Regions from separate parts of the Tsuneonella sp. HG249 genome, predicted to be linked through region 1. Evidence: predicted binding sites of a transcription regulator. Region 1 holds the regulator's gene; the other holds the start of a gene.
What was found. Region 1 encodes LexA, which represses DNA repair genes until DNA is damaged. Its sites were predicted from a motif close to GTTCCNCNCTTGTTCT; they were not measured.

Region 1 (4,415 bases):
GAAGGCGCTGCAGGCGCTGCTCATGGGTGCGCCGGGCCCGTACCGCGACGCCGTGCTGTTCAACGCCGGCGCGGTGCTGATGATCGCCGGAAAGGCCGAATCCTACGCCGATGGCGCCGCGATGGCTGCCGAAGCGCTCGACTCGGGCCGCGCCGAGGCGCTGCTTGCCCGGTGGATCGACCTCGCCCGATGAACAAGCTCGAGGAAATCTGCGCGACCAAACGCGATGAGATCGCAGCGCGCATGGGCATGGCCACGGTCGGCGACCTCGACCGGCTTGCGAAGGAGCAGACCGCCCCCCGGGGTTTCCGAAACGCGCTGGAGACGAAGGCTCGCGATGGCTTCGCGTTGATTGCCGAGATCAAGAAGGCATCCCCGTCCAAGGGACTGATCCGGGCAGATTTCCGGCCCGCCGAGCACGCGGTGGCTTACGAACGAGGCGGCGCGGCGTGCCTTTCCGTGCTCACCGACGCCCCCTATTTCCAGGGTCACGAGGATTACCTCGCGGACGCCCGCCGTGCGTGCGTCCTGCCGGTCTTGCGCAAGGACTTCATGATCGACCCTTGGCAGGTAGCCGAAGCGCGTGCGATCGGGGCGGACGCGATCCTGATCATCGTGGCCGCGATCGACGACGGTTTGATGGCCGAGATCGAAGCGGCGGCCATCGAGCGCGGGATGGACGTACTGGTCGAAGTGCACGACGCACGCGAGTTGGATCGCGCGGCGCACCTGCGCTCGCGGCTGATCGGGGTCAACAACCGCGATCTCAAGACCTTCCGCACCGACCTCGCGACCACCGAGCGCCTCGCGTCCCGCGTCCCCGCCGGAACGCTCCTCGTGGGCGAGAGCGGGATCGAGAGCCATGCGGACTGCGAGCGTCTGGCGAGATCGGGGGTGCGGGCATTCCTGGTGGGCGAGAGCCTCATGCGCGCGCGGGACGTGGAAGCGGCGACCCGCTCGCTACTGCAGGGCTGAACTCGCGCTTTCCTACATGGCTTCGAATCGTCATGGTCGACCGATGACCGCGATTCCATCCTTCCCCTTCCGTCTCGATATGGCCGTTCCGGCCCCCTCCATTGGAGTCGTCGAACTGTGTCGGAACCGTACCGAATCCAACAGGGGGCCGGCATGAACGGCTTGACCCACGTCGACGAGACGGGTTCCGCGCGAATGGTGGATGTCGGCGGCAAGCGCGATACCGCCAGGTCCGCAACGGCGGCCGGGCAGATCCGAATGAAAGCCGCGGCGCTTTCCGCGATCCGCGAGGGCGACGGGCCCAAGGGCGACGTGCTCGCCGTCGCCCGCGTCGCGGGGATCATGGCCGCAAAGAAGACTGCCGAGCTTATCCCGCTATGCCACCCGCTTGCGCTCGAATCGGTAACGCTCGATTTCACATTCCACGACGATGCGATCGAAGCCCGGGCCCAGGCTTCTCTTACCGGCCGAACAGGCGTCGAGATGGAAGCGATGACAGCATGTTGCGTGGCGCTTCTGACAATCTACGATATGGCCAAGGCGCTCGACAAGAGCATGGTCGTGGAAGGCGTTCGTTTGCTTGAGAAGACCGGCGGCAAGTCCGGTCAATGGCGCGCTACGGGTTGAGAGGGATCGTTACTCGCCCGCTCGGGGAATGGCTTGACGCGGATTGACAAGTTGCCTAATTGTTCCACGTTCGTTCCCGAATTGGAACGGTAGTTGGGGATAGAGTGGCATGCTGACCGCCAAGCAGCGCGAGCTTCTTCAGTTCATCACCGTTCGGCTCGAGGAAAGCGGGATTTCCCCTTCGTTCGAGGAAATGAAGGAGGCGCTCGACCTCAAGAGCAAGTCCGGCGTCCACCGGCTTATCTCGGCGCTCGAGGAACGCGGCTTCATCCGCCGCCTGCCCAATCGCGCCCGGGCCCTTGAAGTCATCCGGCAACCGGAGGATTCCGTCGCGGCACCGCGCCCTCGGGCCAACGACAACGTCGTTCCGCTTCGCCCGGTAACCGCCGTGCGCCAGCCCGCCAACGATATCATCGAGCTGCCGCTGCACGGCCGGATCGCTGCCGGCGTTCCGATCGAGGCGCTCGAAGGCCAGAGCACGCTGCCGGTGCCTGCCGCCCTGCTTGGACCGGGCGAGCACTACGCGCTTGAGGTTTCCGGCGATTCGATGATCGAGGCCGGCATATTCGACGGCGACTTCGCCCTCGTGAAGCGGACCGACATCGCCCGCGATGGGGAGATCGTGGTCGCGCTCGTGCGCGACGAGGAAGCCACCCTCAAGTACCTCCGCCGCGAGAATGGGATGATCCGGCTCGACCCCGCCAACGGGGCGTACGAGCCGCAGGTGTACCGCCCGAACGAGGTGAAGGTACAGGGCAAGCTGGCAGGCCTGCTGCGCCGGTATCACTGATCTCGTCGGAACCTAGCGTCCGCGCAAGGTCCACCATGGATGCGCGCCCTCGACTTCACCAACCGAGGCGATCCATTCGCCTTCCAGATAAAGGGCAAGTCCTCCGCTCTCCTGCAGATAGCGGCGGTCGGCCTTGAGCCAGTGCGGGACACAGCTGCGCGGCAGGAAACGGTCCGCAATCACGATGTCGACCCGTTCGCAAGCCGCAGCCAGCGCGCGCTCCTCGATCCGCGAACGGTTGCGGGCCATGACAAGTGTCCAATCCCGCTCCGGCCGCGGCAACGACACGATGCAGAACTCGCGGTTGCAGCGCGCCCCGCCCCATCGCTCCAGGGGGATCGGCTCGCCTTCAACGCCGGCAAGCTCGAGCAGGTTATCCGTGGCAAAATCGCTGCGTCCCTCGCGCAGCACCAGGAGCCGATCTCCTGCCCCGGCAATGCCGACGTTTCGGCCATCTCCGGAGACGAGCACATCCGGTTTGGGGGTCGCCACGAGGAACGCGGTTCCAACCATCACGGGCACCAACCCGAGCGCGCGCCTCCTGCCATGCCACAGCGCCAACCACAGCCCGCCCATGACGAAGAGGGCAAACGTCATCATCCCCATCTGCGGCATCAGCCGCACCGAGCCCGGCTGGGCCGCTGTGAACCGCGCAATCTCCAGCAGGAAATCGAGCGACCTGCCCGCCAGCCACCAGACCGGCGCCCCGCCGCCGACGACATCGAGCGCAAGAGCCAGTGCAATCAGCGGCATCGATACGAACGTAACCAGGGGGATCGCGACGACATTGGCCAGCGCACCGTAAAACCCCGCCCGGTGGAAGTGAAACAGCACGATGGGCATCAGCGCGATCTCGATGACGATGCCGGCAAGCAGGAGCATCGCCACTCGCCGGCCCCCGCGTGCGAACCAGCCCTCCTCGCGCGGGGCGAGAAATGCCCTTACCGGCGCCGCTTCGTGTAGCGCGACGATGGCGATTACCGCGGCGAAACTCATCTGGAAGCTCGGCCCCACCAACGCTTCAGGCACCATCAACAGGACGATCATCGCAGCGGCAGCGACCATGCGCATCGACAAAGGCTCGCGCCCGAGCGCCAAGGCGACTAGGATCAGCAAGGCACCGATACAACTGCGCACGGTCGGCACCTCCGCGCCCGTCAGAAGCGTGTATGCTAGGCCGGCCCCCGCCCCGGCGACCGCCGCCACTAACGGCAGGCGGACTCGCAGCACCAGCCACGGCCACAGAGCGAGCAGGCGAATGGCCAGGAAATAGGTCGCCGCGATGACCGCGCTGACGTGGACCCCACTGATCGAAAGAAGGTGCGTAAGCCCGGAATCGCGCATCGCGGCTTCGTCGGCCTCAGGGATGCCTCCGCGATCCCCGCTCGCGAAAGCAGCGGCGATGCTGCCCGGCGAGCCTTCAACCCGTGAGCGCACGTGTGCGGACAACCGGCGCTGCAGATGTGCCATGCCCCCGCCTGGCGGCGCGGGCTCGATCACGGCGACCGGACCGATCGCGCTGCCGGTCGCGGCAAGACCGGCGAACCACGCCGTGCGGGCGAAGTTGTAGGCGCCCGGCACCATTGGCGACCCCGGCGGCATCAGGCGAGCGCGCACCTTCACCCGCGCGCCCTCGGCCACACCGGATGCCATATGCTCAGGGGCAACATTGACCCGCACCTTGCGCGCCTCGCCAGCCTCGGCGTCGCGATAGGCTAGCGTCAGGCGGACGCGGTCCTCCGCCGGCTGATCCTCGCGCTCGAGCACGCGTCCATCGATCCATAACACCTGGGGCCGGTCGAGCGGCGGGGCCCCGACCGCTTCCGATCGCGTCCACACAAGTGCTAGCCCGCCAGCTGCAAGCAAACCAATGGCAATCCCTGCACGGCGCAGCTCGCCTCGTTCGTCGCTATCGCGCCAAAGGGTCGCCGCCGCGAGCGCTCCGAGCAAGCTTAGCCCGAGCCACAAGAGCCAAGCGGTCGGGCCGGGCAAAGCAAACCAAGCTGCAATGCCGCCGGCCAGT
Region 2 (4,415 bases), 620 kb from region 1:
TGGGCGCGTGGGTGGCTTCGAGATAGTCCTGCGGCTTGGCCTGCAGGTTCGGCAGGTCGTGCAAGGTCTCCACCATCAGCCGCGCGCCGATCTCGGCCAGTTCGGCGGTCAGTTCCCCGGCGGTTTTGTCGTCGACCGGCGTGCGCGCCACCGAGAGCATCGGGCCGGTGTCGAGCCCGGCCTCCATCCGCATGATCGTAACGCCCGTGACCGGGTCACCGGCCATGATCGCCCGCTGGATCGGCGCCGCGCCACGCCAGCGCGGGAGGAGGCTGGCGTGGACATTGAGGCAACCGCGTGCCGGGATATCGAGCACCGCCTGGGGAAGGATCAGGCCGTAGGCCGCCACCACTGCGATGTCGGGCGCGTATGCCGCCAGTCGCATCTGCGCCTCGGCAGGCCTCAGTGATTTCGGAGACAGCACCGGGATACCGCGGCGCTCGGCCTCGAGCTGCACCGCGCTCGGTTGTAGACGCTTTCCCCGGCCCGCCGGGCGCGGCGGCTGCGTGTAGGTGGCAACCACCTCGTGCCCGGCCTCCGCCAGCGCAATAAGCGTCGGCACCGCGAAGGCCGGCGTTCCCATGAACACGATGCGCATAACCGGGGGCCGTACCTTTCGTGGCGAGGCGCCAGCCCCTATCTCCCGCCCCATGGCATCGCAAGAGATCGAGACCCTCGCCTCCGCGCTGGCGAGGCTGCCCGGGCTGGGGCCACGGAGCGCGCGGCGGGCGGTGCTGTGGCTGGTCAAGCGCCGCGAGACGGCGCTCACCCAACTCGTCGCCGCGCTCGGGGAAGTGCGCGACAAGCTCGTCGAGTGCGCCACTTGCGGCAATGTGGACACGCAGAACCCCTGCGGCATCTGTGCCGACCCGCGCCGCGATCCTCGGTCGCTGTGCGTGGTGGAGGACGTAGCCGACCTGTGGGCGCTCGATCGCGCCAGGCTGTTCAGTGGGCGCTATCACGTGCTCGGCGGCCGGCTCTCAGCACTCGACGGGGTTGGACCCGAAGACTTGACCATCGGGCGCCTTATCGACCGTGTGGGGAAGGGCGGGATCGACGAAGTGGTCCTGGCGATGAATGCCACGCTCGAGGGGCAGACCACCGCTCACTACATCGCCGAGCGGATCGAGAGCTTTCCCGTGCGCATTACCCAGCTCGCTCACGGTTTGCCGGTGGGCGGGGAGCTCGACTATCTCGACGAGGGCACTCTGGCGCAGGCGCTGCGGGCACGGCGGCCCGTCGGCTAGCGCCCACTTGCCGTTCAGCGGTGCCGTGATTATCTGCCCGCCATGGCCATCCGTGAGATTCTCGAGGTGCCGGACCCCCGGCTGAAGACCGTGTCGACGCCTGTCGAGGTGTTCGACGACGAGCTCAAGACGCTCGTCTTCGACATGTTCGAGACGATGTACGACGCGCCGGGGATCGGCCTCGCGGCCATCCAAGTCGGCGTGCCGAAGCGCGTCCTGGTGATCGACCTGCAGCCCGAAGATCCCGACGCCGAGCCCGAGCCGTGCGATCATGACGGGCACCACCATCACCACCGGCCGACGATCAAGCAGCCGCGGGTCTTCGTGAACCCTGAAATCCTCGACCCGGCCGAGGACCTGGCGACCTACCAGGAAGGCTGCCTCTCGGTCCCCGAGATTTACGCCGACGTCGACCGCCCGGCGACCTGCCGCGTTCGCTGGCAGGACCTTGAGGGTACGTTCCATGAAGAGACGATGGAGGGGCTGATGGCCACCTGCATCCAGCACGAAATGGACCACCTCGAAGGGGTGCTCTTCATCGATCATCTCAGCCGGCTGAAACGGCAGATGGTGCTGAAGAAGCTGCAGAAGCTGCGCCAGGCGGCCTGACGCGGGGCGGTTAAGCCGCGCCGTGCTCGAACGTGCTGCGTTCGCGGTCAGTGTGAACCTCGTCGTTGAGCGCGGTCAGGGCGCGGCGACAATCCTCGGCGCATTCACGGCACATTTTGGCGCAGCGTTGGCAATGCGCGTGGTCGTGCCTTTCGCATTCCTCGGCGCAGGTTTCGCACGCCTCAATGCATACCGCCAACACTGAGCGGATCAGCTGGCGGTTCTCGTCGGTTCGCCGGGTGGCGATGCGATAGGCCATCGTGCACACGTCCGAGCAGTCCAGGCACAGCCGGATGCAACGGCGCATGTCCATTTCCTCGGCGCTGCAGGCGTCGGCGCACGAATTGCAGATCGCCGCGCAGTACATCGCGTGCTTGACCGCTTCGCCAAGCGTCTCGTTGTAATCGCTCCCGACCGCGGGGTGCTCGCGGATCATTTCCTTGATCGACATGGCTCTCTCCTCACCGCACCAGCGCGCGAGGAACGGGGATTGTTCCAGAGCAGGCTTTCCTACAGCTCTCGTTCCGCCTATGTTCCAAGCCGTTATGCCGATCGAAGGCGTCTGCCGTCGCAATCCCGCAGCGGACCCGTCGTTGGTGTCAACTTAGTGTAACCTTTCGAAGGCCGGACCTTCGGCAAGCAGGCGATGAACATGGATTTCGCGGTCGTTGTGGCGGTTGTCGTTGCGTTGCTGGCGGGCTTGGCGGCCGGCTGGTTCTTCGGTTCGCGCCCGGTAGCCGATTGGCAATCTCGCCACGGCGAACGCGAGGGCGAGTGCAGGGCGCTTAACGAGAAGCTGGCGCGCATTGTCCCCGAACTCGCCACCATGAGCGAGCGCGCCGCGCGGGCGGATGTGCTGGCGGCGCAACTCGACGCAGCGCGCGAACAGAACGCGGCGTTCAAGGCGGAACGCGCAGGGTTCGCCGAGCAGAAGCGCCTGCTCGAGGAGAGCCGCACGAATTTGCTCAAGGAATTCGAGAACACCGGCGCCAAAGTCCTTGGGATGGCGCAGGAAAAGATGCTGGCTGCGGCCGCTGAGCGGATGGGGCATTCGGAGAAGGCGTCCGAGGAAAAGATCAAGGCGCTGCTCGAGCCGGTCGGCTCGCGGCTCAAGGCCTACGAGGAGCAGGTCGCGGCGCTTGAGGCCAAGCGGGTCGATTCGTTCGGCCAGCTCACGGGGCTGATTGAATCGATGAAGGCCGGACAGGAAGAAGTGCGGCGGGAGGCCGCCCGGCTGGGCAATTCGCTGACCAACGCCCCCAAGGCGCGTGGCCGGTGGGGCGAACGCGCGCTGCAGAATGTGCTCGAGCAGTGTGGGCTGTCCGAACACACCGACTTCACGCTCGAACACTCCATGGACACCGAGGAGGGGCGCCTGCGCCCCGACGCGATCGTCCGCGTCCCCGGACAGAAAAAGCTGGTGATCGATGCCAAGGTGTCGCTCAACGCGTACCAGGCGGCATTCGAGTGCGAGGACGACGGCGAACGCCGCCGGCACCTCGACCTCCACGCCAAGTCGATGCGCAACCATGTCCAGACCTTGGGCGCCAAGAGCTACCAGAGCCAGTTCGACGAGGCGCCCGATTACGTGGTGATGTTCGTTCCCGGCGAGCACTTCGTCGCCGCCGCGCTCGAACACGATCCCGAACTGTGGGATTTTGCCTTCCGTAATAAAGTGTTGCTGGCCACTCCTACCAATCTCGTGGCCATCGCGCGGACGGTCGCGCAGGTTTGGCGACAGGACACGATCGCGCGCGAAGCCGTCGAAATAGGCAAGGCCGGTGCCGAGCTCTACGACCGGCTGGCGGTGGCGGCCGAGCACATGAAGCGGGTCGGCGGCGGACTCGAGACTGCGGTCAACAACTACAACAAGTTCGTCGGCAGCTTCGAGCGCAACGTTCTCACTGCGGGCCGACGGCTCAAGGACAAGGGCATCGAGATCGGCAAGCGCGAGATCGAGGAAGTGCCGCTGGTGGAATCGGCACCTCGTTATGTGGGAATAGCGGAAGGCGAAGTCGAAGCCGGCGTGTAGCGCGGGTTGCCACCTGCGGTACTCGGCGGTTACGCAGCGGAAATGAAGATATCCACTTCTTCCATCGCCATATTGTCCGCGCTGCTGCTGGCATCCTGTAGCCAGGAGCATGCTCCCTCGGAGTCGATCAGCGAGGCGGCCGATACCGTCGTCGAGAAGGTCGAGGGCGAAGAGCCGACCCCCTTCGCCAAAGGTGAATTCGCGCCGCGCGATGAGTGTGCCGACGTTCCCGGAGCCGCCGCGTTCCGTGCGCAACTGGCGGCCGCGGTGGAGGCGCGCGATGCCGCCAAGCTGATCGCGCTTGCCGCGCCCGACGTGCAGCTCGACTTCGGGGGCGGGGCGGGGACTGCGGAACTGCGTTCCCGCTTGACGGAGGAAGAAGGCGCTCTCTGGAGCGAACTCGATGCGCTGATGGCGCTCGGATGCGCGGCGAACGAAGCGGGCGGGATCACTCTGCCCTGGTTCTTCGACCGCGACTTCGGCACCCGCGATCCCATGATGACGATGATCGTGACGGGGGAGGACGT

Region 2: a site for LexA is predicted at 2,378-2,393, ahead of ACWPM1_RS05305 (four-helix bundle copper-binding protein). Genes of this name have one in related genera too.

The regions. Positions count from the first base shown of each region.
Region 1 is NZ_JBSOQY010000001.1:1,690,375-1,694,789, forward strand. Features, by position in the region: gene trpD (anthranilate phosphoribosyltransferase) at 1-193, shown strand, start outside; gene trpC (indole-3-glycerol phosphate synthase TrpC) at 190-975, shown strand; gene moaC (cyclic pyranopterin monophosphate synthase MoaC) at 1,129-1,602, shown strand; gene lexA (transcriptional repressor LexA) at 1,712-2,392, shown strand; gene ACWPM1_RS08560 (ComEC/Rec2 family competence protein) at 2,405-4,415, opposite strand, start outside.
Region 2 is NZ_JBSOQY010000001.1:1,069,341-1,073,755, forward strand. Features, by position in the region: gene fmt (methionyl-tRNA formyltransferase) at 1-598, opposite strand, end outside; gene recR (recombination mediator RecR) at 651-1,247, shown strand; gene ACWPM1_RS05300 (peptide deformylase) at 1,290-1,856, shown strand; gene ACWPM1_RS05305 (four-helix bundle copper-binding protein) at 1,867-2,307, opposite strand; gene ACWPM1_RS05310 (DNA recombination protein RmuC) at 2,509-3,888, shown strand; gene ACWPM1_RS05315 (hypothetical protein) at 3,931-4,415, shown strand, end outside.